4 regions of the Sporosarcina soli genome follow, and region 3 is predicted to be linked to each of the others. Evidence: riboswitches for the same ligand, from Rfam matches in the RefSeq annotation. Region 3 holds a riboswitch; each other region holds the start of a gene.
What was found. Region 3 has a riboswitch for S-adenosylmethionine ahead of ACFPRA_RS12150 (NtaA/DmoA family FMN-dependent monooxygenase). Riboswitches for the same ligand answer to the same signal wherever they lie in the genome.
Positions count from the first base shown of each region.

Region 1: it holds a riboswitch for S-adenosylmethionine, as region 3 does, so the genes downstream of both, ACFPRA_RS14360 (cyclase family protein) here and ACFPRA_RS12150 (NtaA/DmoA family FMN-dependent monooxygenase) in region 3, are expected to answer to the same signal.
Region 2: it holds a riboswitch for S-adenosylmethionine, as region 3 does, so the genes downstream of both, ACFPRA_RS16615 (methionine ABC transporter ATP-binding protein) here and ACFPRA_RS12150 (NtaA/DmoA family FMN-dependent monooxygenase) in region 3, are expected to answer to the same signal.
Region 4: it holds a riboswitch for S-adenosylmethionine, as region 3 does, so the genes downstream of both, ACFPRA_RS23315 (MFS transporter) here and ACFPRA_RS12150 (NtaA/DmoA family FMN-dependent monooxygenase) in region 3, are expected to answer to the same signal.

Region 1 is NZ_JBHSNO010000007.1:139,479-145,153, reverse strand. It holds gene ACFPRA_RS14370 (hypothetical protein) at 1-475, opposite strand, end outside; gene ACFPRA_RS14365 (5-methyltetrahydropteroyltriglutamate--homocysteine S-methyltransferase) at 659-1,771, opposite strand; gene ACFPRA_RS14360 (cyclase family protein) at 1,829-2,566, opposite strand; SAM riboswitch class I at 2,650-2,755, opposite strand; gene ACFPRA_RS14355 (5-methyltetrahydropteroyltriglutamate--homocysteine S-methyltransferase) at 2,782-3,894, opposite strand; SAM riboswitch class I at 3,986-4,101, opposite strand; gene ACFPRA_RS14350 (FadR/GntR family transcriptional regulator) at 4,381-5,073, opposite strand; gene ACFPRA_RS14345 (ornithine cyclodeaminase family protein) at 5,104-5,675, opposite strand, start outside.
Region 2 is NZ_JBHSNO010000008.1:278,574-284,248, forward strand. It holds gene pepF (oligoendopeptidase F) at 1-299, shown strand, start outside; gene ACFPRA_RS16600 (hypothetical protein) at 433-1,440, shown strand; gene ACFPRA_RS16605 (MetQ/NlpA family ABC transporter substrate-binding protein) at 1,516-2,328, opposite strand; gene ACFPRA_RS16610 (methionine ABC transporter permease) at 2,346-3,017, opposite strand; gene ACFPRA_RS16615 (methionine ABC transporter ATP-binding protein) at 3,007-4,020, opposite strand; SAM riboswitch class I at 4,168-4,278, opposite strand; gene ACFPRA_RS16620 (pyridoxal phosphate-dependent aminotransferase) at 4,455-5,621, shown strand.
Region 3 is NZ_JBHSNO010000005.1:1,697,488-1,703,162, forward strand. It holds gene ACFPRA_RS12140 (TrmB family transcriptional regulator) at 1-736, shown strand, start outside; gene ACFPRA_RS12145 (LLM class oxidoreductase) at 1,226-1,795, opposite strand; gene ACFPRA_RS12150 (NtaA/DmoA family FMN-dependent monooxygenase) at 1,773-2,588, opposite strand; SAM riboswitch class I at 2,690-2,794, opposite strand; gene ACFPRA_RS12155 (urea transporter) at 2,871-3,800, opposite strand; gene ACFPRA_RS12160 (DsbA family protein) at 4,061-4,975, opposite strand; gene ACFPRA_RS12165 (TetR/AcrR family transcriptional regulator) at 5,145-5,675, shown strand, end outside.
Region 4 is NZ_JBHSNO010000018.1:35,700-41,374, reverse strand. It holds gene metE (5-methyltetrahydropteroyltriglutamate--homocysteine S-methyltransferase) at 1-524, shown strand, start outside; gene ACFPRA_RS23315 (MFS transporter) at 764-2,242, opposite strand; SAM riboswitch class I at 2,316-2,499, opposite strand; gene ACFPRA_RS23310 (5-methyltetrahydropteroyltriglutamate--homocysteine S-methyltransferase) at 2,513-3,622, opposite strand; gene metC (cystathionine beta-lyase) at 3,646-4,830, opposite strand; gene ACFPRA_RS23300 (methionine biosynthesis PLP-dependent protein) at 4,827-5,675, opposite strand, start outside.

The DNA of each region.
Region 1 (5,675 bases), on a different contig from region 3:
TCGACCGGACGCGTACTCGATCATCCGCAATCTTTTGCAACGTCGCATGGGCAACGGAATCATTCTGCCGAATCCACGTCTCTTTCTCCTGCAGAAAATCCGCCCATTCCTCATCGATATAAGCAAATTCCGGATTTTTCATCGCTTCACGTAGGCGTCCGACTTCCGCCTCCAAATCCGTCACCGTTTTTTCCGCTTCATTATATTGCAGTTCTACTTCCGCCACTTCGGCCATTTCCTTCTCCATCTGCTCATCCCATTTGCCCGTCCACTCTTTTATTTTATTCATAAAAGAAAATTTCCCAAGCTGTACCACGTCCTGCTGTTCTTTCGTCAATTGCTTCTGCAACCGATCGCGCAAAGCACGCGCATCCTTCAATTGCGCCTCCGTGCCATCAAGTCGACGCTTTACCCGGTTGCGCTCCGTCCGCAACATCGTCAAGTCCATTTGCCGTTTGTGTATATCCTGTCTCATAGTCCGCACCCCTTTTTACTATATACGGCAATCCACATCCTAAAGTTTCAAGGAACAACTATCAAATTATCCACATGTGGGTAAGTGAAAACGAAAAATAACAATCCACCACCTTATCCACAACTTTGCGTTAACATAAAAAAAAGCAAAGCCTACAAACGTAAGCTTTGCCCATCTTATGATTTATCCCCAAACTTCCTTCGCTACATCGACGATGAATTTCAATTTCTCCCATTGTTGCTCTTCCGTCAGTTTATTGCCATGGTGCGTGGAAGCGAATCCGCACTGCGGGCTGAGGCATAGTTGTTCAAGTGGGACGTATTGTGTTGCTTCTTGGATACGTGCTTTGATTGCTTCTTTGTCTTCCACTTCACCGTTTTTCGATGTGACAACACCTAGAACGACTTTGGCGCCATCGTTCGGAATATATTCTAACGGTTTGAAGTCTCCTGAACGGTCGTCATCATACTCCAAGAAGAAACCGTTCACTTTTTCTTTTGCCAATAGCGTTGGTGCAATCAGTGCATAACTTCCTTCGAATGCCCACGTCGATTGGTAGTTGCCACGGCACAGATGCGTTGTGACCACTAAATCTTCTGGCTTGCCTTCCAATACGCCGTTAATGACACGGAGCGCTAGGTCAATCAGTTGCTCTCTTGAATACGCACCGTCGTTGAATGGGATGTCCGGAGCAGAAAGTCCTGCGATGTACACATCATCCAATTGCAAGTAGCGCACACCTGCTTCGTAAAATGCATGTAGTGCATCGCGATACGCCTGAATAACATCATTTGCGTACTCTTCGAGATCCGGGTAAATATTCACATCACGAATTCCTGCATTGAAGAATTGGTTTGGACTCGGAATTGTTTGTTTGGCTACGGCACGGCCACCGACGATTTCATTGAACTCAATGAAGTCTTTAATGAATGGGTGGTCTGGATTAAAGGAAATCTTGCCTGTGTTACGAACGTTGTATCTTTCCGTTTCAACACCATCAAATTTGTAACCTGTCTCCGGCACATAGCCTTCAAATCCATTCAAATGCTCCATGAAATCCAAGTGCCACCAAGTGCGTCTGAATTCGCCGTCCGTGACGAGTTCTAAGCCAACTTCAATTTGTTTGTCGACAATGCGTTTGATTTCATGTGTTTCCACTTCACGCAATTGTTCAGCCGTGATTTTGCCTTCTTTGAATTCCTTCCGTGCTTCGTGCAAGTTTTCCGGACGCAGGAGACTTCCTACATGATCCGCTCTGAAAGGTGCTTGTATGGCTGTAGCCGGTTTGTTTGTCATGGTAAATTCCTTCTTTCCCTATCTATTTTTGTGAGAAATCAATTGAACACTGTCTTTTTAAGGCAAGATTGCAAACGATCTAACCGGAAAGCCAGAAGCTTTTTCGGGCTTCGGTACAATATTGAAAATAACAGCACCTTTTGCAGGCACTTTATCCAAATTCTTCAGTAACTCAATTTGGTACGTATCTTGGTCCAACACATAATATTCGCCGAGCAGCGCTTGGTTTTTCTGGAAGTCGATGGCCGAATCTGTATCGAACGTTTCATGTCCGACTGCTTTCACTTGCCTTTTTTCGAATAAAAATTGGAGAGCGGCAAGCCCCCAACCTGGGATGCGGTTATTGCCATCGGCGTCTTTATTGCAAAACGCCTCGTTATCTGGCCAACGCTTGTACCAATCAGTTCGCAATGCGACAAATGTGCCTTCCTCAATACGTCCATGCTGAGCTTCAAACGCCAAAATATCTTCCACAGCTAACGTAAAATCATGATCGGCAGCCGCTTCTTTCGATTTATCGATAACTACAAGTGGCAATACCAATTCCTTCAACCCTAGTTCGTCCAAATACCGCGTATCCCGTACAAAATGAATCGGTGCATCAATATGTGTACCATACTGCCCAGCAAATGCAAAACGCTGTGCAAAAAAACCGTCCTGATGATCGAATAATGTCGTGAATTCCGCCGCATCGAATGCTGAAAAATGCGGTGAATCGGGTCCGAACGTATGCGTCAAATCGACCCACTCTTTTTCCTTCAATAATTGAATCGCATTGATCAATTCGTTTGCCATACGTATCTCTCCTTCATTCATTTCCTCCATAAAAAACCTCTTCTCGTAGTAAGAAGAGGTTTCCGCATAATCGCTTTTCGCTCTTCTTATCTTCAACCACATACATCATGATTCTGGAATTGGCACAGTTCGTAAACGTCTGTTGCCGGGGCATCAATGGGCCAGTCCCTCCACCCCTCTGGATAAGAAAATCATCTATTCAATTGGTCTATCGGTTATCCCCAAACTTCCTTCGCGACATCTACGATGAATTTCAACTTCGCCCATTGCTGTTCTTCCGTCAGCTCATTCCCGTGATGCGTGGAAGAGAAGCCACATTGCGGGCTTAGGCATAATTGCTCCAACGGTACGTATTGTGTCGCTTCTTCAATACGCGTTTTGATCAATTCTTTGTCTTCTACTTCGCCGTTTTTCGATGTGACAACGCCGAGAATCACTTTCGCACCGCCGTTCGGAATATGTGCAAGCGGCCCGAAGTCTCCTGAACGGTCGTCATCATACTCCAAGAAGAAACCGTCCACCTTTTCTTTGGCAAATAAAGTAGGTGCAATATGCGCATAGCTACCCTCAAATGACCAAGTCGATCTGTAGTTTCCACGGCATAAATGCGTTGTGACAATCAAATCTTCCGGCTTATCCTCCAACACGCCATTCACGACACGTAACGCCAAATTGATTAATTCTTCCCTTGTAAATTCATCGTCACTATGTGGTAGTTTTTCCGCTGAAAGCCCCGCGATATAGACATCGTCAAACTGCAAATAACGGACACCCGCATCATAAAATGCCTTCACCGCATCCCGGTACGCTTGAATGATATCGTTCGCGTAATCCTCGATATTCGGGTAAATTTCTCTGTTGCGAATTTCGCTCGGGAACAGCTGATTCGGACTCGGAATCGTCTGCTTCACCACTGCACGTCCTCCGACAATTTCATTGAGTTCAATAAAATCACGGATGAAAGGATGGTCCGGATTGAAGGAAATTTTTCCGGTATTGCGGACATTGTACCGCTCTGTTTCAATCCCTTGGAACGGGCGACCCTTCTCTGATACATAGCCTTCTATGCCATTCAAATGCTCCAAAAAGTCGAAGTGCCACCAAGTCCGTCTGAACTCACCATCCGTCACCACTTCCAAGCCCACTTCAAGTTGCTTCTCCACGATGCGCTTAATTTCTTGCGTCTCCACTTCGCGCAATTGCTCCGCAGAAATTTTGCCTTCTTTGAACTCGGCGCGTGCTGTATGTAAATTTGCCGGTCGCAATAAACTTCCTACATGATCGGCTCTAAATGGTGCTGTCGCTACTGTCTTTGTTTGGTTTGTCATTGTCTATTCCTTCTTTCTAGTTGTTTTTTAAGGGATATAAAAAAACCCCTTCCATGATAAGAAGAGGTTTTGGCAATTTCGCTAGATTCTCTTCCTATCTTCAAGCCCACGGCAAGATGCCACAGCTTCTGGAATTAGCACAGTACTTCATAGAAGTCTGTTGCTGAGGTATCAAAGGGCCAGTCCCTCCACCTCTCTCGATAAGAAAGTTACGTATTCGGTTGATAACTACTACAATACAGGTGCTAGAATAGAATGTCAATATCGAAATCAATAAATGTTTGGACTATTCCATTTTGCATGAACTTCACAATGGTCTAACAATCAATTACGCCTCAGCGTAATTCCGTCCAGATTTTGAATCAGCAGGTATTTGGACTTCCTCTGAGTTGAAACGAATACTGACATTCATCCTGCTAATTATGGAAGTGGTGAACCTCTACTGAATCAAGTTAAAAAGCCCGCACAAGTTGCGAGCTTTTCCCTTCACTGATCTTTTACAGGTTCATCCAGCAGTTTCTTTCTAACAAAGCTCAAATGCTTATACATCTGTTGAAAGGCTGCGTAAGGATCTCTGTTTTTAAGCGCTTCGTAAATCCCTAAATGATGTTCCACGGTGACGCCAGGCTCACGGAAAGGAATGAGACTATCCGTTTTTTCATGGGCAATCAACAATGATTCAATCATCCCTTCAACAACTGGGTTGTTGGCGCTTTGTGCAATGATGCGATGGAATTCCTTGTCTAATCGACCGTAGTCGCTGTCTGGATTGGCTTGGATACTATCAATCGTTTCCTTCAATTGCTCCAGCTGGTCGTCCGATATTTTTTCGGCAGCAATCGTAACAAGCCCTAACTCCAACGTCATACGCGCTTCAATGACGGCGGAAACGTTATTGATCGATAAGGCAAGCATCACTTTGAATGGATTGCTACCTACTCTTTCATTGACATATGTACCCCCGCGCGGTTTTCTCGTAATGATTTCTAATGTTTCCAATGAACTGAGCGCTTCACGTAAAACAGGTCGGCTCACGTCAAATTGCTCCATCAGCGTCATTTCCGCCGGCAATTTATCGCCCGGTCTCAATTGTCCACTCATAAGCAGTTGAACAATCTGTTCCAACACTTGTTGGGAAAGCGTGCTTCTGCGGACTGTATCCATTTTATATTCTTTCATCCAATCCCTCCTTTCTTCTCTTACTGGTTTTTACATGCGAATACGGCTTGTCATTCGTTCATAGACCAATTTCGCAGTCAGAATATCAAAAATCGAGACACCAACCGATTTGAAAAGGGTCGTTTTTCGCTTCATTTCCTCATTTTCCCCGCCTTGTACAAGGCTTTTCAGTTCGGGAACCGTCTTCTCACTATGTCCAAATGCCCTGGCATTCATCAGTTCACCACACTCGGAAAATGCCGCGTGCGTATCAACATAGAGATGGTCCACTTCTTTGATAATTGCGTCGGGAATTTCCTGCATGAACGATTTGAATGCTCCCGATCCTGCAAAATGCTTTCCAGTCAAATCCACCTTGCCATCATAAGGGAGGACCGGATCGATTGACGTCGTTGTTGTAATGATCAGTTGTGCTTCTGTCAAAATCGTTTCTGGATTTGAAATTTCAAAGCGGATCGATGGAAATGCCTTCTTCGCTTTCTCCATAAACGGATGAAGTCTTTCCTGACTACGATTATACACCAAAACCCGTTTAATTTGTCTGACAGCGCATGCCGCCTCCAAATGACTCCATCCTTGGTCGCCCGTACCAATCACACCAA
Region 2 (5,675 bases), on a different contig from region 3:
CATGGATGCGCCAGCCACACTATTATATGGGCTTGTATCCATACACTTACAGTGCTGGTTTGACCATTTCTACACAAGTATCCAAGCGCATTTTAGAGGAAGGACAACCTGCAGTCGATCAATGGCTGGACGTCTTGAAAGCGGGTGGTACAAAATCTCCGGTCGAACTGGCCAAAATGGCAGGTGTCGATCTTACAACAGAGCAACCTTTGCGTGACACTATTGCCTATATCGGAGAATTAATTGACGAACTCGTTGCGTTAACAGAGGAAATTGAAGCGGCAAAAGTGAATGAATAACTAAAAAACGAAGCATTTCCCACTTGATCACTAGGGAAATGCTTCATTCTTATTGCATTTTGAAACTTATTTGATGATGTCCCGTATAGATATAAATCGCTAAAAATGTATTGTGCCAGTGGAGGTCCGTTTCATGCCATCTAAACTTTCAAATCTATTGGCCGGTCTCGGTTGTCTTACACCGATTACCGGTATTGTGCTATTATGCTATTTTTTGTTCCAAAGCTCTATCTCACTCGGAGTCATTTCCATTGTAGTTTCCTTCGTAATAGCCATTATCTTCATCGCATTAGGTATCCGGATTGAAGAAAAACGCAAATTAAAACAGCTGGATTTCCTTCAGACCTTCCAGCCTGATGTGGACGATTTCCATAAACTAAAATCCTTTACCTCTTATGATTTATTGACCAAAATCGCTATCGATGACCAGCATGGAAAAGTGTACTTCTGGGCAGCCGATTCAGATAAAGTACAAAACGTCACAAAAGCATATGTTGGAATGCCCTATACTATCAAATCCTACAATTACTCCGATATTCTAGCCGTGAAGTTCACAGAGGATCATCATCAGACAGCTATCGTTCAGAGGGATACCCATTTCACCCACTACTTGCTCAATAAAGTAAGTGAGGAAAAAGTAGAATCGAAAAATGCATCTGGTCCTCCTATCGATAAAATCAGTTCAATGGACCTTGAAATTATTGTGAACAACAACGTAAATCCGAGGTATCTAATCCGATTTTATCATTCGCCGAACATGCGGATAAGAAAAGATTCACCCGAATATCAAGTTCACTACAGCAGCCTTCAGCAATGGTTTACCAGGTTAGAAACCATAATCGATGAGACTGAAGAAAGTTTCGCCACTTCAAATGTCGAACAACCGCTTGAAATTACCGAACCAACTGACCATGAAGATCTATTCCAAGAAGATCCTCCTAATGAAAAGACACAAATTATGGTTGATGTCGACATAAAGCAATATTCACTAGACTTAACTAAGGACCGTACAGAATTAAATCCGCAAAGTATTCCAGATGACCCTATACCGAAGCAAACCTCGGAAAAGCCAACCTCCTATTTCGAACAATTGATTGAAAAAAATAAAAGACAACTGCGCGGCGACTATTCCGATGAATAGGTTGAAATAAAGAAAAGCCATCCGTTTAGATGGCTTTTTGGCTATTCATATTCAATCGACTGGTTGTTTGGCTACTTATTGCATCCAAGCCGGTTTTCCAAACCCTTGGAAATCCGAGTCGATCACTTTTTCAAATTGCTCCGATTCAATCACTTCAATGATGTCTTTTGCAAACTGCTCGTCCTTGTTTTCCGTTTTTACAGCAACCACATTACGGAATTGGTCCGGCATATCTTCCAAAACAAGCGCATCCGTTAAATTCATGCTTGCCGCGAGCGCAAAGTTACCCGGTACTGCCGCCACGTCTGCACTTTCAACAGAGCGGGGAAGTTGTGCAGCCTCAATCGGTGTCACCACTAAATTTTTCGGGTTTTTCACGATATCTTTCTCAGATGCCTTCAATGGCTCAACGTTTGGATCGATTTCGACTAGACCGTTAGCCTCCAACACGATTAACGCTCTCGCCGCGTTGACCGGATCATTAGGAATCGTGACTGTTGATCCGTCTGCAATATCGTCAATCGACTCAAATTTTTTCGAATAAATTCCTAGCGGTGCGGTCGGGACAACGATCAAGCTCGATAATTCCATGTTATTTTCTTTTGCAAAGTTTTCCAAGTAAACAGTATGTTGAAAGAGATTCGCATCGACATTCCCGTCATTTAATGCATTATTTGGCTGTATATAATCACCGAACTCCGTCACTGTCACTTTGTAACCTTTATCTTCAAGACCCGGAATGATCGCCTTTTTCAGCATATCGCTATATGGACCTGCTGTTGCTCCAAACGTCAATGTTTTATCGTCACCGGCCTTTTCTTTGCCGCCACATGCAGCTAAAGCCGCACCAAGTACAAGGATCAGTACTGTCAATAATAATTTCTTCATCTGTCATTCTCCCCTTCTTATCTCTTATCGACTGCTTTTGAAAGTCGATCGCCCGCAAATTGAATAAGTTGCACGAGCACAATCAAAATGATAACTGTCACAACCATAATCGTCTTGTCGTAGCGATAGTACCCAAATCGGATGGCTAAATCCCCGATTCCTCCACCGCCAACAACTCCCGCCATTGCAGCATAAGCAACCAAGCTGATTGCCGTTAACGTCAAACCTTGAATAATACTCGATTTCCCTTCTGGCAATAAAACATCCCTGATAATCATCCACGGACTGGCACCGATTGAAATCGCCGCTTCAATTACGCCTTTATCGATTTCCCGAAACGACGTCTCAACGATCCTTGCAAAAAAAGGAATGGCCGCTGCCGATAAGGATACACTGGCAGCTGTCGGTCCATATGCTGTACCTACTAATAGAGTCGCTAAAGGAATCAGTAAAACAAGTAAAATGATAAACGGAATGGATCTCACCATATTGACGATAAAACCGATAACCGATTTGATAACTGTATTTTCAAGAAACAATCCTTTATCGGTCACAAACAACAAAATGCCTAGCGGAAGCCCAATGATGAGTGCAACAAGTAACGAAATTCCTACCATATAAAGTGTCTCGCCAAATGCTTTCGTCATATCCGGCAATAATTCGACGATCCGTTGAACCTCAATCCCCATTATTGATCACCTCCACATGGACATGGCGGGTGGACATATAGGAAATGGCACGCTCGATATCCGGTTCCCGCCCTTGCAATTCCATTAAAAATGTTCCTAGCGGCATCTCTTGAATGTATTCAATCGAACCGTGCAAGAAATTCCCGTGGACATCAAACTGCTGAATGGTTTCTGATATGACGCTTTCTCCAGCCACATTTCCTTTAAACAATAATTTCACTATGGTTCCTGTACATTGCGCCAAAATCGTGTCCGGAACTTCAAAAGATACAACACTGCTAATGAACTCTTTCGTCAACTCTGCCACCGGATTCGAAAAGATATCATACACTTGCCCTTCCTCGATCACTTTTCCATCCTGCATAATGGCCATACGGTCGCAAATCTCTTTCACCACATGCATTTCATGGGTGATTAAAACGATTGTAATAGCCAATTCCCGATTAATTTTCTTCAGTAACCGTAAGATGGACAATGTCGTTTTCGGATCCAATGCGGACGTCGCTTCATCACAGAGCAAAACACTCGGATTGTTCGCAAGGGCACGCGCAATAGCGACCCGTTGCTTTTGACCACCGCTCAATTGACCCGGATAAACGTTGCGCTTCTCCGACAATCCGACCATTTCAAGCAGTTCAGTCACCCGATCATCGATTTGTTGCTTAGGCGTTTTGGCAGCCCGCAAAGCGAAGGCGATATTCTCATATACAGTCTTTTGACTGATTAAATAAAAATGTTGAAAAATCATTCCTATTTTCAATCTAGCCTGACGCAACTGTTTCCCTTTTAACTCCGTCAAATTGATGCCATCTATAAGAATTGTACCTTCTGTCGGTTTCTCCAATAGGTTCAAACAACGAAGCAAAGAACTTTTCCCCGCCCCGGAATAACCAACTATACCAAAAATTCCACCTTTTCCAATTTCAAGGGATACATTGTCAACCCCTTTTACAAGCCGATCTTTTGTTTGATAGACTTTCGACACTTTTTGAATTTGAATCATAAATTTCTCCTCTTTCTATACTTTCTATAGAAAAGCGTCCGGAGTCTAGACACTCATATTTTTGAAAATCATATATTTTCCTGTCTGACCTCAATAAAATAAAAGGCGCCCCTTTCATCAATGAAAGAAGCACCGAAAAATTGTTTCAGCTTATCTTTCAGAATGAAAATCACCCTGTAGGAGTTGGCACCTTCCTTGTATGATACAAGGGGTTGCTGGACGTCATCGGGCCTATCCCTCGGTCGCTCTTGATAAGTTACAATATGAAGTTGAATTTGAGTATACATCATATAATAGTTTGTACAATCGCAAAAGTCAACATGATTTTCATTTCAGTAAGAATTCTATGAATGTTGTCATTTCGACTTTGAACCTAGTATACTTACTTCATTACAAGATCTATATTCCATTATGAATTGAAAAGAGGTTTTTCCATGACCATATCGAATCGCTTAAAAAGCTTACCTCCCCACTTCTTCTCCACACTCGTCAAAAATGTGGAATCAGCGCTCGCTGAAGGTCGGGACGTCATCAATCTAGGACGGGGGAACCCCGATCAACCGACTCCGCCTCATATTGTCGAAGCTTTACAAGCGGCCGTCGAGGATCCGGCAACACACGGTTACGCACCATTTGGTGGAACAGTTGAATTGAAGCGTGCTGTTGCAGATTTTTATAAACGTGAGTATGCCGTGGATATCGATCCGGATACGGAAGTCGCCATCCTATACGGCACGAAAACAGGATTGGTTGAATTGCCGCTTGCCATTATGAATGAAGGCGAATTGCTCTTGCTTCCTGACCCGGGTTATCCCGATTACTTATCCGGCGTCAGCTTGGCCAATATTCGTCATGAAATGTTCCCGTTACTTGCCAATAATAATTTCCTTCCAGACTATGACAGCTTGTCAGCTGAACAAAAAAAGCAAGCTAAATTAATGTACTTGAACTACCCAAACAATCCAACGAGTGCAACAGCAACACTTCCATTCTTCGAAGAGACAGTCTCGCTCGCCAAAGAACATGACATTGCCATTATGCATGACTTCGCTTATGGCGGCATCGGATTTGACGGCAAAAAGCCGGTCAGTTTCTTGCAAGCAGAAGGGGCAAAAGAAGTCGGGATAGAAATGTATACATTGTCCAAAACGTATAATATGGCAGGTTGGCGCGTCGGTTTCGCGATCGGAAATGCAGGTATCATTGAAGCGATAAATTTATTGCAAGATCATTTATTCATCAATCAATTCCCGGCTGTTCAACGTGCTGCCATTACAGCCCTCTCTGGTGATCAGGAAAATGTACGCGAACTCATTGCTCTATATGAAGGTCGGCGCAATGTCTTTATTGACGAATGCAGACGCATCGGTTGGGATGTCCAAGCACCCGCCGCTTCGTTCTTCGCTTGGTTACCAGTCCCAGCAGGTTATACGAGTGCATCGTTCACCCAATTATTACTGGATGAAGCAGATGTCGCGGTAGCCCCTGGCAACGGTTTTGGTAAATACGGCGAAGGCTATGTCCGAGTTGGTCTACTGGATGATGAGGAACGCTTAAGAGAAGCCGTAAGAAGAATTGAAAAGTTGAACCTTTTTTCATAAACATCAAAACGATCCCAACAAGAAAAGGCGTTGGGATCGTTTTGATATACGACA
Region 3 (5,675 bases):
CTATGCTGTCGCTAAAAATTCTGGCGTACCACGCTCAAGAATCTATGAAGTGCTGGACGGCCTTGTCATGCGCGGCGATATTCTCGTTAGTCACGGGAATACGCCGCAGTATACACCTGTCCCCGCAAAAGAGCTCATTAAAAACCGTCGACTGAAAGCAGAAGAGAACTTTGAACTGGCAGAAAAATCTTTAGCGGAATTTGAAAACTCTGCAAGTGACCGGGAGAATATTTGGAATATCACAGGTCGTCATGAAATACTTGATAAAGTAAAAACATGTATAGCAGCGGCGAAAAAAAGAATTCTCTTAGAAATTTGGAAAGAGGAATACGAAGAGTTGGAGCCTGAACTAAGACAGGCAGCAAACAGAGGAGTTCAGGTAATCATTATTGCTTACGGGGAAATCGTTTCTGATTTTGCTACTGTTTACTTGCACTATATGGGTCATGAAATTACAGAAGAGTATGGTGGACAATGGCTTGTCTTTAGCGGAGATGATTCAGAAGTGGTAGCAGGTATTGTTTCGCTAGGTAAGGATAGCCGTGCGGCATGGACCATGCATGTAGGTTTGGTCATGCCCATTACAGAAGTCGTGATTCATGATTTGTACCTCATGGAAATTATGGAGAAACATAGAGAGCTTTTGGAAGAAAGCTTTGGTGAAAACCTTATCCATTTACGTCGTAAATTTTCAATCCATCCAGATTTTAAAAAGCATTATGTGAAAGAAATTTAACTTGATTCAGCAGAAGTCCCCCACTTCTATAAGTGGCGGGATGAATGCCAAAATTCATTTCAAACAGAGGGAGTTCAAACTCCCTGTAGCTGACGCTTCGCTTTCAGTACAAAAAGATTTGCTGATTAGAGGAACTCAGGCTAAGATCGCCGCGTCCTGAATGAAAGTGCCTTAATTTCTGCAAAAAAACGCAGAAATACGGCAAATCAAACCCTTCGCTGTTTGATTGGCAACGCCTGAGTGGCCAACATCCTGTTGGCCCAAGCCTCCGGCGGATGTCACAGATTTTGAAAGGAGTTAATTGAGCTTTGCTCAATTCAAAATCTGGACGCAATCACGCCGAGGCGTGATTGATTAGATTTTCCGCAATGACAGCGGCTATGAAGAAATAACCTCCCTACGCGATCCAGCAAGAAAGCAGGGAGGTTATTTTTCTGTAACGCCATTTCTCATCCACAGCCGATCAACCGCACTTCATATTGATATCCATTATTGTGTAACTAGTTCCCTAACGACTTGTTTTCGCACTTGTTTAGCAGGATGATTTTCTCTTAGTTGGTCATGGCCAAATAAGTTATTCCGGAAAGTCCCCTCTTCGTATGCTGTTCGCACTAACCCCCGCTCTTGTAATACCGGAACAACCAGCTCAACGAAGTCTTCGAAGGAGCCTGGTGTAATGGAATAAACAATATTAAATCCATCAATATCGGCAATGTTCATCCATTCCTCTAATGTGTCCGCTATTTGTTCAGGGTCCCCGACAATCAGTTCACCGAGACCGCCAAGTGCAACTTTTTCAGCGATTTCATTCACAGTCATGCCCGCAAAGCCTTGTAAGATTGATCGCATTGCGTCATTCTCAATATACTCCACCTTTTGATTCGGATCCAACTCCGCCATATCGATTCCTGTCCAGCCACTCACTAGCGCAAGTGCCCCTTCGTGATCGATATATCGCTTATAATCTTCAAGCTTTGCTTGCGCTTCTTCCAACGTCGGCGCGACAATCGGGGTAACGGTCGTCAACACTTTAACATCATCTGCCGGACTTGACAACATCTTCCCTAAACGTTGCAACGATATTTTTCGTTTTCTCTAAAGATGGGGACGATACAAAAATAAGTTCAGCATGATCGGCTGCAAACGCCCGGCCCCTAGAGGATGCTCCAGCTTGAAAGATAACCGGTGTCCGCTGTGGTGATGGTTCACATATATGGTTTCCTGGAACTTGATAGTACTTGCCGTCATGGTTAATGTCATGAACTTTAGAAGGGTCTGTATAAATTCCTTTCTCTTTATCAATGACAACCGCATCATCTTCCCAACTTGCTTCCCATAGCTTATAGACAACTTCCATGTATTCATCAGCCCGCTCGTAACGCTCATCATGTGGGGTTTGAGTGTCGAGACCAATGTTTTTTGCTGCACTATTTAAATAAGATGTCACGACATTCCAACCAATTCTTCCCTTCGTCAAATGGTCTAATGTTGACATTTTTCGAGCAAATGTATACGGATGATCATGTGTAGTGGAGGCAGTTAATCCGAACCCAAGAGATTTGGTTACAGATGCCATGATTGGAACAATAAAAGCTGGATCATTGGCCGGCACTTGCATACCAGACCTGATTGCTGGATCTCTTGAACCTTTGTATACATCGTAAACGCCTAATACATCCGCGATAAATACAGCGTCAAAGTGCCCTTTTTCCAAAACTTTCGCAAGATGTGTCCAATATTCAATGTCCTTATAGCCAGGTGTCTGATCATCTGGATGCCTCCATAACGCATGCGACTGAAACGCCGCGCAACTCATTTCAAAGGCATTTAAATACATTCTTTTTTTAGTCATGACTGTTCCTCCTATTTTTGTGATTCTTTGATTTTTAGAAAACTTCAATAGTAAAAGCCCCCTTTTCGACAGAAAAGAGGGCTAGGTAAATATAGCTTTGTCTCTTATCTTCCAAAGGTTTCCCCTTGCTGGAATTAGCACCTTCCTGCGACGCAGAGGTTGCTGAAGCTTCAACGGGCCAGTCCCTTAGCTTCTCTTGATAAGTTTATGTATTTGTATGAACAATCATAATATACTAATTTTAAATCGTCAACAAATGAAAAAGTATTTCAATGAGTCGAATTACAACTTAGGCAGTACTTTCCTTGCGCTAAGAAATATCCATGTGCTTAATACAAAGGGCAGTGTTAATGGTGGAAGACCAAAAGGTAGAAGCCATGTATGAAGACTCGCTGCGATTGGAACGGTCAAACAAGCAGCAAGTATTCCCGAGACATAAGAAAGTCGCCTTTTGCTCGTATTAAATACGACTGCCACTGCCATGGCAGTTAAAATCCCATTGTAGCCGTACAAGCCTACAAATATTAATGAACGTTCTGCTCCTAGTATCAAAGCTGTTAATAAAGCTGCTGCATTCCCTAAAAAAGCATAAAGACCAAGTCGCCAACCGGCCCAAAAAACAGCAACAAAAAGTAAAATCCCGGATATTGTATAATCAAGGAAAAATACTTGTCCAATTCCGGTAAAGATGCCTTCTTTCAAATTAAACGGCCCTGTAATATCCAATTTCCATTGCCATAAGCTTTGAGGAACGAGTGCATTACTCGTATGTACTGCACTTAACCGATAAGAAACGAGCAAAGTAAACAAAGTTAATCCAACAAAAGGGAATGTTAGAACCGGTATGCCCGTATTTTTCATCACATGCATCAATGCGGCAGTCACGATGGCAGCAAGAAAGGCGCCGACCAGACTGAGGATCCAATGGTAGGGACCCGTTAGAAACAAGTAAAGGGCCATACCTGTAAGCACAGAATTAAAACCAAATAGCCCTTGATCAACAAGCTCTTCATCAGCCCCGCCTAATTTGCCTAGCAATGTACCAATCATCGCTGACAGCAGAGCAATGACGCCTAAAGAAAAGGAAGATATCATAATGGCGAGTAGAATGATAGCCCCGGTAACGGCATTTTCTATCAAAATGGCTTGTGAAATCCCTTTTAATGATACTGTTATAAAATGAAACCGATTGACGAATGAATTCTTTTTCAAAGTATGCTCCCCCGATCGTCATATCGTTTCGCAGTAGATTGAATGGCAAGTGACATCTCTGAATAACTATTCCCATAAATCAATATTAACTGAAGTCTAAAAGAGAATCTAGTCACAGAGTAGATGCAAGATGATTCGTATTAGAAGAAAAAACGTAAACAAGTAAACATACAGCGAAATAAGAATCAAAAAAGTAAAGCTAATATGCAACTTTAGGGAATAAAAAAGTATAAGGCACTCGGACCGAGTGCCTTGTACTTTTATTGTTTAGTCGTTGTAAAATAGTATTCCCCTAGAATTTCTTTCGCTTGATAATTCTCTGGTGAAAGTTCTTTTTCAATAAAAGCGTGTACGTCTGATTGCTCCACATCGTACATGACTTCAATTTCTTTGGAAAATAGCAGTTTTTCTTTTTCAAGCAAGCTGGAAAGCGACGGCTGTTGTTTTGGTTGGAGTTCTTCTATATTTAGCACTTGTTTTAATCCGTCAACATAATTTTCAAACGGACGTCCTCCAACAATTTTCACGCCTTTATTTTCTTCATTCATCATAATAATCGTGGGGAAACCTCTGGCACCTAAGTTTCTTGTCAAAACAAAATCTTCATTCAATAATTGTTGTCCGATTGGCTGTTCAGCTTCATTGACAATAGCTTCCCCGTCAAGACCGAGTTTATCGACAACTTCAATCATCACCGCTGGATCTGATATATTTTGATTGAATGCGAAAAGTTCTTCTCTGGCACGGCGCAAGTAGTCAAATGCTGCAGCATCGCCATGATTTTTTTGAATGACTTTAAATACACGCGAGGCTGGATAAGAAGATTGAACCGGATTATCAATCATTAGACTACCATCAATCGGCATTCTTGAATGTTCTCCCACTTCTCTCCAATGACCCGCAACGTCAGCTGGTTTATAAATACCGTTTGCAGGATCGATTGGTCCATCATGCCATTTTTCCAGCAAACCTCCCATAACTGTGTGAAAGTCAAAATAATGGCCATATTGCTCGACAAAACGGCGGAGTGTCGGTTCAATGGCCCAGCAATGGGAACAAATAGGATCCGTCACATAATATAGATTCACCTTTTTTTTTGGTTGGTTAAAATCAATAAGCCCCATTTCCTCTTCGCCAGCCACTCCGCAAATACCCGTTTCTAAATCACAAATCATATTCAGATTTTTTTTCAATGTATTTTCCCTCATCTCTTTTAGAAATTAATTATTCGCTTATAATTGAATTTTATAACATAATGAAAAGCATCAATACCAATAGTTCATTGAAAATGTCGTTTATCCAACACATTGAGGAAATTGTTGAAAAAGTAGGAGGGAGATTGACATGACTCACCCAAAGACGGATCCCCGCATTCAACGTACACGCAAGTTAATCATGGATTCTTTTATGGAACTTTCCGGTAAAAAGGAATTTAAGGAGATTACCGTTAAGGATATTACAACAGATGCTATGATTAATCGCGCCACTTTCTATTATCATTTTGAAGATATATACGATTTACTGGAAAAGGTGTTATCGGAAGTCTTGTTAGTGAATTTGGATTTTAATGATTATCAAAATAACGAACTGAATGAAGAAGCGTTGGTTAACATTTTCAAAGCGATCACAAATTTTCAAAAATCCTTATCCAATCGTTGTCATAGAGGATACGAAGATACCATTGCCCGTATCATTCGGGAACAGCTCGAAATCATTTTTTATAAAATGTTGTTATTCCAAAATAAAACCGAAGAAGATGAAGCGCTAAAAATTACTGCTGTTGTATTAAGCTGGGGAATTTACGGAGCTTCTGTAGAATGGAGAAGAAGTAGTAAAGAGATGCTACCAGAGGAATTTATCAAATTGGCGATTCCT
Region 4 (5,675 bases), on a different contig from region 3:
CGCTTGAAAAGAGCGGCATCCGCATGATTCAAGTGGATGAGCCTGCATTGCGCGAAGGCTTGCCACTCGATCCGGAAAAACATAAGGCGTATTTAGAGGCAGCCGTCTATGCCTTTAAACTGGCGACCGCGTCTGTTCAAAATGACACACAAATCCATACACATATGTGCTATTCGGAGTTCAACGGAATCATCGATTCGATCAGTGCATTGGATGCGGATGTCATTTCCATTGAGACTTCCAGAAGCCATGGAGAAATCATTTCGGCATTTGAAAATAACACCTATGACAAAGAAATTGGCCTTGGCGTCTATGACATCCACAGCCCGCGTGTACCAAGTAAAGAAGAGATGAAACAAAACATCCATCGCGCGCTCCAAACGATTCAACCGACCCAATTTTGGATCAACCCGGATTGCGGTTTAAAGACGCGAAAGGAAGAAGAAACGATCGAAGGATTAAAAGTGATGGTCGAGGCGGCAAAAGAAGTAAGAGAAAGCCAATTGGCTACCGTTCAGAAATAAAAGGAAAAGGCTTTCCCCGTTTAAATGGATGGGGGAAGCTTTTTATTATCGGCGGAACTCCCTGTGATATTAGAGCTTATTACTTCATTATCGGCGCCTGGAGGATAGATATCAGCGATTCCCCTACATATATTGGCGCTCAATAATCGTTTATTGGCGAATCGGGACTTTCCTCCCGCCTGAAGTTATAGAACTCAAATGAAAAACCGCCTGAAGGGTCAGGCGGTTTTAATGGTGGATCAATTCTCCGCTTTCACCGGAGATAATGCAGTCTGGCGAACTTTTTGACTGGAGACGGCGAGCACGAGTACGAGACCTGCTGCCATCAATGCGCCGTCAAGCATGAGCGGCATTCCCCAACTACCTGTACTATCCCGAACGACACCGGAGACGACAGGGGAGAGTACTGCCCCGATTTCAGCAACCAGATTGAGCATGCCGAACATGGATCCTTTGCTTTTTTCAGGTGTCAAATCTGATGCCAACGCGTGGGCCACCGGTTGCAAGGCGAAGAAGAACAATCCTGAGACAAACAACATGATGGACATGACGACTGGATTATTATGCCCCATCATGACGTAAGCGGCGAAAACGAAAATAAGGATGGTCAGAACACCGGTCAGCACGGCGAGTACATTGCGCCGCCCATTCGGACGATCTGACACGAGGTCTGAGATTTTGCCGCCAAGAGGGAAACCGATAAGACCAGCTAATCCGTTAAATGAAGCGACCAATGCTGCCGCCATCAACGCGCCGCCGCCAAAATCTTTGACGATGGAGACGGACCAGAAACCATAAAACCATAAATGCCACATGATTGGGATGAAGAATAGGTACAACAAGAACAAATTTTTATTCGCCAATAATGGCTTGATTTCGGATTTCTTTGTTATATATAAATATAAAATGAGCAGCGGGCATAGTGCCGTAAGAATAATTGCAATCGCTATGGAAGAAAGCCCTAGTTTGACAGAGAAGAAATAGATCCCCATGACAATGACTAGGAAAACGGCGGAGTATAGGGTCATATATAAGAACCCTTTTCCGAATTGAGCTTTTATTCCTGGAGAGGATGAATCTACAGCCACGCCAGGAGTAGCTTTTGGTTTCAAATACTTTAATAGAATGAATGCAACGATTAGTGTTATGCCTCCTGTTACGAAGAAAGGAAAACGCCAAGCATTGTGATTCATAAACGGTTCCGCTAGGGTGATCAGATAGGGTACCCCTAGCGTGCCTGCCGTCAGACCTAAAGACACACCGGTAAGCGCGATACCCATCCCTAATCCGACTTTTTTCGGAGGGCTATGATAGGCGATATAAGAGCGGTCATTCGAATAAAAAACACCTTCACCAAGTCCTAGTAATACTCTGAAAAGAATAAAGGCAATCAGACCGCCTACGATTCCTGTCAATAAAGTGGCAATCCCTGCCCAGAAGATACTTAAGATGATAATGGCGCGATAGCCAAAGCGGTCTCCTAAATAGCCGCCTGGGAATTGCATCAACATAAAGCCGGCAAAGAATAGACTGCCGATCAATCCGCCAATGGCATGCGGATTGGCTACGTCGGCAAAGAAAGAGACTTCATTTTCAATCATATAAGTGATGATTGGGCCTGTAGCTACACGGTCGATATATGAAACGAACCAACCTAAAAAGAGCAAGCCCCAAATTGTGTGATATCGTTGTAACCCTTCTTTTCTCAATTTCCACACGTCCTGTTCTATGTTATTCGATATAAAAAACCTCTCCATTTTTCGGACGGAGAGGTTTTCGAAAGAAGATCCTCTCTTATTTTTCAAAGCATATCGCTTTGCAGGATTTAGCACCTATTTAATGATCCTCATCAATTACGCCTCGGCGTAATTGCATCCGGATTTTGAATTAGCAGGGAGTTTGAACTCCCTGCTAATTCAAATTAAATGGTTGCCGGGCTTCATCGGGCCAGTCCCTCCGCCGCTCTTCATAAGAGATTTAATTAAATTTTATTGCCACACGTCTTCTGCGATTGAAATGACGTGACGCACTTTTTCCCATTGCTGTTCTTCTGTCAAAAGATTACCTTCTTCTGTTGAAGCGAAACCACATTGCGGGCTTAGGCAAAGTTGTTCAAGTGGAACGTATTTTGCAGCTTCTGCAATTCGTTCTTTTATACTTTCAGGGCTTTCCAGTTCGCCGTATTTGGATGTGATCAAACCTAATACGATAGATAGATCCGGTCGATTGACATGACGAAGCGGTTCAAATCCGCCTGAACGCTCATCATCGAATTCGAGGAACAGACCGTCGACATCTAACCCGCCAAAAATCGTTTCAGATACTTCTTCATAGCCACCGCTAGAAAAATAAGTCGATCGGAAGTTACCGCGGCAAATATGCATCGTTACTAGCAAATCATCTGGTCTTTTAGAGATGGATTCGTTGAGGATTCGCGCGTTTAGTTGCACTGTTGTTTCAGGGTCTAGACCGCGCTCTTTCAATGATTCTCTTCCTTCTTCCGATAAGAAGGCAGCCCAAGATGTATCATCAAGTTGCAGATAGCGGCAACCTTCATCGTAAAGTGCCTGAATGACATCCTGATAGGCAGTGATCAAATCATTCACTAATTCTTCGTTATTTGTATAGACGCCATCTTCGAATGTCGCTCTGTGCAGCAACATATTCGGGCTTGGAATCGCGAATTTTGCCACCGCATCGCCTGCGATGCTATGCAAAAACTTAAAGTCTTCAATCATGTAATGCGTGCTGAACTTAATTTTATCGTTTACGTGAATGCCACTCGCTTTCCGCTTCACGCCTTTGAATTCAACGCCTACTTCGGTTTCGATATATTCAACACCGTCAAAACCGGAAAGAAAATCGAAGTGCCATAATTTACGACGAAGCTCTCCATCTGTTACCACTTTCAGTCCGGCTTCTTTTTGACTTTCAACGAGTCTAATAATTTCTTCGTCTTCAATTTTACGCAATTCCTCAGCAGTAATTTCACCGTTTTCCTTTTGGAGACGTGCTTTCTTCAAACGTTCCGGACGCAAAAAGCTTCCGACGTGATCCGCTTTAAAAGGTGCTTTTTTTAGTGTGTTAGTAGTTGTCATGATCAATTCCCACTTTCAGTCTATTAATTATTTGCAATCAAGTTTTTATTGGCAATTGCCAACGCTTGGTCAAAATCCGCAATCAGGTCATCTACATGTTCCAGCCCCACAGAAAAGCGTAATAGGCCATCTGTGATTCCGCGTTTTTCCCGTTCGGCTTTTGGCATAGCTGCATGGGACATCTGTGCAGGGTGGGAGAGGATGGATTCTACGCCTCCCAAGCTAACGGCGAATACAGGAATTTGGACGCTTTCAACAAACGCTTTTGCCGTTTCACGATTTGGTAACCGGAAAGAAAGGACCGCTCCTGGGCTAGTCGATTGTTTTGCATGAATTGCATGCCCCGGATGACTCGCCAATCCTGGATAAAAGACTTCTTCCACTAGCGGGTGACTATCCAAATAGGAAGTGATTTTTTGCGCTGCCTCGGTTGATTGGACCAAACGGGCACCCATCGTTTTTATCCCTTGAATCAATGTATAGGAATCTTGTGCACCTAAAATAGCTCCGAACGAGTTTTGGATAAATGCTAAACGATTGCCAAGTTCTTCGTCCTTTGTCACTGCGAGTCCTGCGATAATATCACTATGTCCAGATAAAAATTTCGTGGCGCTATGTAGCACGACGTCGACACCAAGATCAAGTGGACGTTGGTATAGTGGCGTCATGAATGTATTATCAAGGAATGTTAGACAGTCATTTGCTTTTGCTAATTCAACGATCTGCTCAATGTCGGTAATGCCTAACAGCGGATTTGCAGGTGTCTCGATGTAAAGTAATTTTGTATTTGGCTGGATCGCTATCGCGACATCCTTCGCATTTGTGAAATCGGCAAATGTATGTGTAATGCCAAATTTCGTCAACACTTGGGTGACAAAACGGTACGTCCCTCCGTAAACATCTTCCGTAATGACGATGTGATCGCCTGAAGAAAGCAACATGAATGCGGAAGAGATGGCGGCAATGCCGGAAGCGAATGCCAGTCCTCTTGCTCCGCCTTCCAATGCCGCAATCGATTTTTCCAATGCATCCCGTGTCGGGTTGCCCGAGCGACTGTAGTCATATGGACCGAAATCGTCAAAGCTTTCCTGATGGAATGTCGAAGACAAGTAAATCGGGACGTTGACGACCCCTGTCTTTTGTTCGAAATCTCCGCGCGTAGATGCGTGGATAAGTGTCGTTTCTAACCGTTCTTCACGTGAACTCATCGCTGTTGCACCTCAACTTTTGGTAATTTCGCGAAAACTTGTTTCAAATCGGCAATGATATCTTCTGCTTCCTCGACGCCGACTGAGAAACGTAAAAGTCGATCGCAAACACCGCGTTGGATTCGTACTTCGCGCGGGATGTCCGCATGGGTTTGCGTTGCCGGATAGGTGATGAAGCTCTCTGTACCGCCAAGACTTTCCGCGAATGTAATGAGTTGCAAGTTTTGAAGGAAAGGATCTACCCATTCACTTTCCTGTAATCGGAAGGAGAGCATACCGCCTTTTCCAGGATAGAGAACATCTTGCACAAGTGGTTCGTTTTTCAAATAGTCCGCGACGAGTTTAGCATTTGCCTCATGTTGTTTCATACGCAGATGCAAGGTTTTCAATCCACGAATAATGAGCCAGGAATCGAAAGGTGAAAGAACCGCTCCGATTGCATTATGGTTGGCACCTAGTTGCTCGCAAAGTTTTTCGCCTTTGGCAACAACGAGTCCGGCTAATACATCATTATGCCCTCCGATATATTTCGTCGCACTATGGAGCACGATATCAGCACCAAGTTCAATCGGACGCTGTAAATAAGGGGTTAAAAATGTATTGTCGACGATGAGCAATAAATCATGCTTACGTGCAAGTTTTGCGTACTGTTCGATGTCCGTTTCCTGCATGAGCGGATTGGTCGGTGTTTCGATGAAAAGAGCCTTCGTGTTTGCTGTAATTAGTTTTTCGGTCTCTTGCACATCTGTAAAATCAGTGTAAGTGGTTGAGATAGAATAGATGTCTGCATACTGTTCGAGTAAGCGGTAAGTACCACCGTAAATATCCTCCGGTCCGATGATTTC